2 linked regions of the Acidicapsa ligni genome follow. The protein of the gene in region 2 interacts with the protein of the main gene of each other region in a pairwise test. Links are inferred from orthologs where the notes say so. Each region holds a gene or a part of one and is shown on either strand. Other genes may lie near its edges.

What was found.
Region 1: the proteins of tsaE (region 2) and rlmB interact in binary tests that used the Escherichia coli proteins (3 or more experiments, as listed by UniProt). The link is inferred for Acidicapsa ligni from one-to-one orthologs.

The regions. Positions count from the first base shown.
Region 1 is NZ_JAGSYG010000001.1:771,130-774,417, reverse strand. The notes cover bases 202-3,171. They hold rlmB (23S rRNA (guanosine(2251)-2'-O)-methyltransferase RlmB), read right to left. Parts: upstream 2,105-3,171; coding sequence 1,298-2,104; downstream 202-1,297. Other genes in these bases: OHL19_RS03020 (hypothetical protein), read left to right, coding at 2,960-3,171; OHL19_RS03025 (RNA polymerase sigma factor), read left to right, coding at 2,257-2,883; OHL19_RS03035 (M1 aminopeptidase family protein), read right to left, coding at 202-1,172. Also shown: more of OHL19_RS03035, read right to left, coding at 1-201; more of OHL19_RS03020, read left to right, coding at 3,172-3,288. UniProt on the Escherichia coli protein: Specifically methylates the ribose of guanosine 2251 in 23S rRNA.
Region 2 is NZ_JAGSYG010000005.1:70,177-73,494, forward strand. Bases 120-3,119 are described here. They hold tsaE (tRNA (adenosine(37)-N6)-threonylcarbamoyltransferase complex ATPase subunit type 1 TsaE), read left to right. Parts: upstream 120-1,391; coding sequence 1,392-1,847; downstream 1,848-3,119. Other genes in these bases: OHL19_RS17185 (NAD(P)H-hydrate dehydratase), read left to right, coding at 120-1,395; OHL19_RS17195 (trans-sulfuration enzyme family protein), read right to left, coding at 1,960-3,108. Outside these bases: more of OHL19_RS17185, read left to right, coding at 1-119; OHL19_RS17200 (carboxypeptidase-like regulatory domain-containing protein), read right to left, coding at 3,204-3,318. UniProt on the Escherichia coli protein: Required for the formation of a threonylcarbamoyl group on adenosine at position 37 (t(6)A37) in tRNAs that read codons beginning with adenine.

The sequences.
Region 1 (3,288 bases), on a different replicon or contig from region 2:
CAGCCCTGGAGAAACGGGATGACTTCGGTGGCTGCTTCATTCCAGGCGGCGATGTTGGGTGTGGATTCCGGGCGCGTCCAGAGGGTGATGTTTGGGCCTTCGCTACTGCTGCGGCTGGCGAGGAATAGGCTGGGAGCTTCGAAGCCGAGAATTGCGTCGTCGACATGGGCGGTTGAAACGGTGGCAACTGAGGCGTCGGCTCCAAGGGTCTGGGACAAAGCGGCTGGACGGCCATTGATCAGGGCGACGTTGGGAGCCTGGCCCGGGGGTGTTTCGACGGTGAGCGCCAGGCGGAAATGGGCTCCGGCGCTGCGGAGTTTGTGAGTGCCGATTTCATCGAAGAGGCGCGCGCCATCGCCGAGGATGACGGGGACGGATGAGACGGGATACCAAACGACGTTGCCGAAGCCGCGGAGGCCGGTGAAGTCGATGCCGATGCGATCCCAGTCGGAGTGAGCAGCGACATCGTCGGGGGTTCCGATGGCGAGAAGACGCTTGGCGGACTGGGCAATGATGCCGGAGTAGGTTACGTCCAATTGCAGGCTGGCACCGGGGGCGAGCGGGGCGGACGGGGTGATGGCTGCCTCGTGAAGCTGGCCGGTGTGGTCCGCGTCGGAGTTCAGAACGGCCTGGGTGAAGGGCATCTGACGTCCGTTGAGGCGGATGATCTCCCAATCGAGCGTGGAAGAAAGCTGCAGAGGGATGTGGAGGAGCGGCGTTTTGCCGTCGTTGCGCACGGTGACCAGGGCGCGCACGGCGAGGTGGCCTTCAGCGGGGCGGAGGCGGGCGTCGAGGTCGAAATCGGTGTAGGTGAGGGCTGCTCGCTCGGCGTCCTCGGCGGTGGGCTGAGGAGCGATCTTTACTGCTGCCTGCCCTGCTGAGAGATTGCCGGAGGCTTTCAGAGCGTCGGAATTCTGCGGGGCAGGGGTGGTTTGCGGGTTCGCAGGGTCATTGACGTTGTCAACGGTCTGGCCGTTGGAGTCGATGGAACGGGAAAAGAGGACTTTGCCTTTTTTCGCCGCGTCCTGATCGGTCTGCTGGATGGTCTGCGAGGAAACGGGAGGTGTTCCGGTGGAGGTTTGTGCCTGGGATGGATGGGCTGAACTGATTATGGCCACTGCTACGGCGAGAAGCATGGTGGAGACTGCTGCCGGGAAAATGCTTGCTTTCATGATTCTGTTCTCCGGCCTATCCCCTGAGCTGTGAATCTGGCCATCAATGGAGTTTGGATGTTTGTTAGATCCCACCCGAGGTCATGTTCCATGACCTCGGGTGCCTGGCAGATCCGATTCGATACTTACGAACCCAGGCCTTTCTGTTTCTTAGGCTTGGACGCGGCAGTGGGAGATTTGTCTGGAACGCCGGTGGCTGCCTTTTGTTTACTGCGGCGCTGGCGGAAGGCTTCAAAGAGCACCACGGCTCCGGCGGCGGAGACGTTGAGGGAACTGACGCCGCCAGCCATGGGGATGCGCAGGAGATGATCGCAGGTGCGGCGGACGAGTTCGTGGAGACCGTCGCCTTCGCGGCCCATGACCAGGGCGCAGTCGCCGGTGAAGTCGAACTGGTCGTAGTCCATAGTGCCGCGCTCGTCGAGACCGATGATCCAGATGTTCTTACGCTTGAGCTCTTCGAGGGAGCGGACGAGGTTGACGACGCGGGCGATGCGGAGATGCTCCTGGGCTCCGGCGGCGGCCTTGGCGGCTACGGCGCTCAGGGGCGCGGCGCGGCGCTCGGTCATGACCACTGCGTCGACTCCGGCTCCGTCGGCGGAGCGAAGGAGTGCGCCGAGGTTCTGGGGATCTTCAACGCCGTCGAGGGCGAGGACGAGGCGCGGGGTGGCGATGGGTTCCAGAATGTCCTCGATGGTGAGGAACTGCTGGGCGCGAACGATGGCGACGACTCCCTGGTGAGCCGGGGTGTGGGCCATGTCGGTGAGGGTTTCGCGGGGCTCGGTGCGGAGGCGGATTTTGAGGTCGCGGCAGAGGGAGACGATGGCTTCGAGGCGGTCATCGCGGCGTTCGCGGGCTACCAGCACGTGATCGAAGCGGCGTTTGCCCGCTTTGAGCGCCTCTTCGACAGGGTGCAGTCCGTAGAGAATTTGCATATCTTTAGTGTAGATCGTGTGCGATTTCTATGGGCTGGTGATAGTGGATAGAGTCGAACAAAATACTGTTCCTGAAATTATCTTTAAAAAAATATCCACTTTTTGAGAAAAAACTTCGTCCTGGGAGCCGGATTCCGCGTCTACTTGATGTGATGACATCGTTCGCCTCAGCAGCTATCGTCGATTCCGTCAGCGCCCGGGCCGCTCAAGAACTGGTTCGCCAGGAGAGCCTGGCGATTGCCGAGGGTCTGAAACGGCAGGATGTGGGACTGCTTGACGAGCTGATTGTTCGCTATCAGCACCGATTGTTGCGCTACCTGCTGTACCTGACGAGCAATCGCGAGCAGGCTGAGGATTTATTCCAGGAAGTCTGGATGCGGGTTCTGCTGCGCGGTGGTCAGTTCAATGGCAAGGCGCGGTTTGACACGTGGCTGTTTACGGTTGCACGCAACCTGGTGATCGACCTGCGGCGCAAGCGCACGATGTCGAGCCTGGATGAAATGTTCGAGACGGCCGGTGATGAAGACAGGCCGATGGGCATCGAAATTGCGGCGGATGGACCGACGCCTTTCGATCAGTGTTCGAGTGGCGAGGATCGTGACAGACTCACGACGGCGCTTTTGCAAATGGAGCCTTTGTACCGGGAAGTGCTGGTGCTACGGTTCCATGAAGATCTTTCTTTAGAAGAAATTGCAAAAGTTACCCACGCCCCGCTTTCCACGGTAAAATCGCGACTGTATCGTGGATTGGCTTTTATGAAGCCTAAGCTGGCAGATTAGATCCGAATTCCAAGGCCGCACTGGGTCAGCCCGTCCTATCCAGATAAAGGCCACAATCAATAGCGGAGACGGCAGGTTGAGCGCAGCCAAGCAAATTCGAAGCACGGGGCAGGACACTTCCCACGTGGTGGACACCAGTCCGTCTGCGGATTTGCTGAATGCGCTGCATGGGCTGGATGCAAACCGGGAGCGAACCGTAGCCAATCGTACGCGACGAGTGGTGAGGAGTTCTCTGGGTGTTCGACGAGAACAACAGCAGGGAGGAAGCCGCAACCGGGCTGTCGCCCTGGGGTTTGCGCTGCTGGTCCTTGTTCTCATTGCGCCACTGATATGGGAAGTTACGGACAGCCTGATTGCGGGTGAGCATCTGGCCGATCCTGGAAGCCAGCTGAGCCTGTGGGCGTG
Region 2 (3,318 bases):
ACGGCGTGGAAATGGCTGACGGAGCATCTGGACTTGCTGGCAGCGGAGGCGATCCTGAGCGAGGATGATTTTGCCCGGCATTCTGAAGCGCTTACGGCTGATCTCGTCCTTGACGCTATCTGCGGCACGGGCTTCAAACCGCCCCTGCGTGGACTTCCGCTGGCTGCACTGAACTGGCTGCAGGCGGCCAAGTCTCCAGTGCTGGCAGTCGATCTGCCGTCTGGCTGGGATGCGGACGAAGTCAAGCTTCAGCCGACGGATGCTGATAATAAGCCGCTTCTATCTTTCCCCGCAGACGCCATTATTACGTTTACGGCTCCCAAGCCGGCCCACGTTTTCAGCCAGCTTACGCGCTACTGGTATCAGCCGGTCGTCGTAGCATCCATTGGCTCGTCTGAAGAAACAATCGTTTCCAGCCTGAATATTCGATGGACGGGCTCGGCCAAGGCCATTACAGAAGCGGTCCGCACGGTCGATTCGAACAAGGGGATGTACGGCCATGTGCTGGTAGTCGGCGGCAGTCCGGGTAAATCGGGCGCGCCGGGCATGACCGCGCTGGCAGCTCTGCGAACGGGCGCTGGCCTGGTTACGGCTGCGGTGTCTCCATCTGTGCTTTCGCTGGTGGCCGCGCTCGCGCCGGAGTTGATGACGCATGCGCTAATTGCAGATGAAACCGGGCAGATTTCGGCGAAGAATCTGGAAGCTGAAAATCTCAAAACGCTGCTGAATAAGATCACGGTTCTTGCCATCGGGCCCGGCCTTGGCGAAACCCCCGAGGCAGTCGAGTTTGCGTTAGGCCTGTTGGCTGCAACGCGTATTCCGGCTGTTGTCGATGCCGATGCTTTGAACGCCATCGCACGGCAGCCGGAAAAGCTGATCGAGCTGGCGAAAGATCGGACGATGGTTCTGACTCCGCACCCTGGCGAAATGGCGCGGCTGACCGGGCTGACGACGAAGCAGGTGCAGGCGGACAGGCTGAAGGTCGCCCGCGATTTCTCGGCCAAATACGGCGTGATTCTTGTGCTCAAAGGGGCTCGAACGCTGATTGCGCATCCAGATGGTTCGGTGGCGGTGAATACGACCGGGAATCCGGGAATGGCCAAGGGGGGCAGCGGTGACTTGCTGACGGGCTTTGTCGCCAGCCTGCTCGGCCAGCATCCGAAGAATCCTAAGCGGGCGGTGGAAGCGGCTGTCTACTTACATGGGCTGGCGGCGGACATCACGGTTCGCCAACATGATCAGCACACGTTGCTGGCGACGGATTCGCTGGCCTATCTCGACAAAGCGTTTCGCTTTCGCCCGTTTTCCTATGATTTTCGTCTCGGTTCCGGGTATGGTTGGTTGCAGGGATTACCCGCCGATTTTGGCGGTTTAGATACTCCAGGAGTGAGATGAGCAAAGAGCCCACGGTCCACGAATACGAGACAAAATCCAGCGCAGGAACCATCGCCATCGGGCGCAAATTGGCGGCTCTGCTTACGCCGCCGCGGCTGCTTATTCTGACGGGCGATTTGGGTGCGGGCAAGACCACGCTGGTCAAGGGAATCGCGACCGCGCTTGGAGCTGCTGACTCGGATGAGGTCACAAGCCCAACGTTCACGCTGGTCCATGAATACTCCGGCTCACTGGATGGCAAGCCGATCAAGCTGTTGCATCTTGATCTGTATCGGCTCGATGCCGAGCGCCAGCTTGATTCGCTTGGGCTGGATGAGATGCTGACCCCGGATGCGCTGGTGCTGATCGAGTGGGGAGAAAAATTCAAGAGCATCCGCAAGCGTGCTGACGGCGAGATCACCATCACTTCAGAGGGTGGGGATACGCGCAAGGTCGTGGTAAGGCTGAACTAGATCCTGCCTGGGAAATATAGGCAGGGCAATATAGGCAGAGAAACGTAAAAGCCCGTCTGCACTTCGATATACATGAGATATCGAAGTGCAGACGGGCTTTTTGCGGTTGAGCTTAGACTGCTGCCAGAGCCTGGGTCAGGTCGGCGATCAGGTCGTCTTTATCTTCGATACCGACAGAGAGACGCAGCAGGCCTTGTGTGATTCCGATGGCCTGACGACGCTCTTCGGTGAGCGCGGCGTGGGTTGTGGTGGCGGAGTGGGAGGCCAGCGATTCGACGCCGCCTAACGACTCTGCATTGAGGAAGAGCTTGACCGCACCGAGGACGCGTCCGACGGCCTCGCGGGAGCCCAGCTCCAAGGTCATCATGGAGCCGAAGCCCTTCTGCTGACGTACTGCGAGCTCGTGCTGCGGATGCGACTTGAGGCCGGGATAGAAGATCTTCTGGACTTTTGGGTGCGTCGAGAGGAATTCGGCAAGGGCGCGGCCGTTTTCTTCATGCTGCTTCATACGCAGAGGCAGCGTCTTGATGCCGCGGAGGACGAGGAAGCTTTCAAATGGCGAAAGAATGCCGCCCATTGCTTTTTGAATCAGGTGAAAGCGAGTTGCGTGTTCCGGCTTGCTGCCGACCAGGACACCGCCGAGGCCGTCGGAGTGTCCATTGAGGAACTTGGTCGTCGAGTGCATGACGATATCCGCTCCGAGCGCCAGGGGGCTTTGCAGGGCGGGCGACAAGAAGGTGTTGTCGACGCTGACTTCGGCTCCGCGGCTGTGGGCAAGCTCGGATACAGCACGAATGTCGGTGAGCTGCATCAGCGGGTTGGTCGGCGTCTCGACGTGGACCAGCCTAGTGGAGGGCTTGAGTGCTGCGGCGAGAGCATCCAGGTTGGTGAGATCGACATACTCGATCTGGATGCCGTAGTTCTGAATGACCTGATCGAGAAGCCGTGCCGTGCCGCCATAGACATTGTGCGAGCAGATGACGTGATCGCCGGTATGCAGCGGTGCGACGAGCGCGGTGATTGCAGCCATGCCGCTGCCGAAGACCTTGGCGTTTGCGCCGCCTTCAAGGGCGGCAAGTGCTTCTTCAAGACGGTCGCGGGTAGGATTGCCGCCACGCGAATAGTCCCAGCCTTTGTCGCTGCCGATGCCGTTCAGTTCAAAGGTCGATGAGAGATAGATGGGGACATTGACCGATCCGGTCTGTGGGTCGGGGTATTGTCCGGCATGGACGGCAAGCGTGGCGTATTTGTGTTCAGACATGAAGACTCCTGGCGCTGGGTGGCAACTCTTTAGCTTATCGTGGCCGACTTGTTATGGCTGATGAAGGCAATGGCCGAGGGGGGCAGGGTGCGCATTCAAGCTGCGGCCGGAAGCAGGATACGAATCCGCGTTGCACCAAAGCGTGTAATTGCGATCTCGTATTGAACAGGTCTGAAGCCCTTGAGGGTTGCGCGAATTTCCAGATGCTGG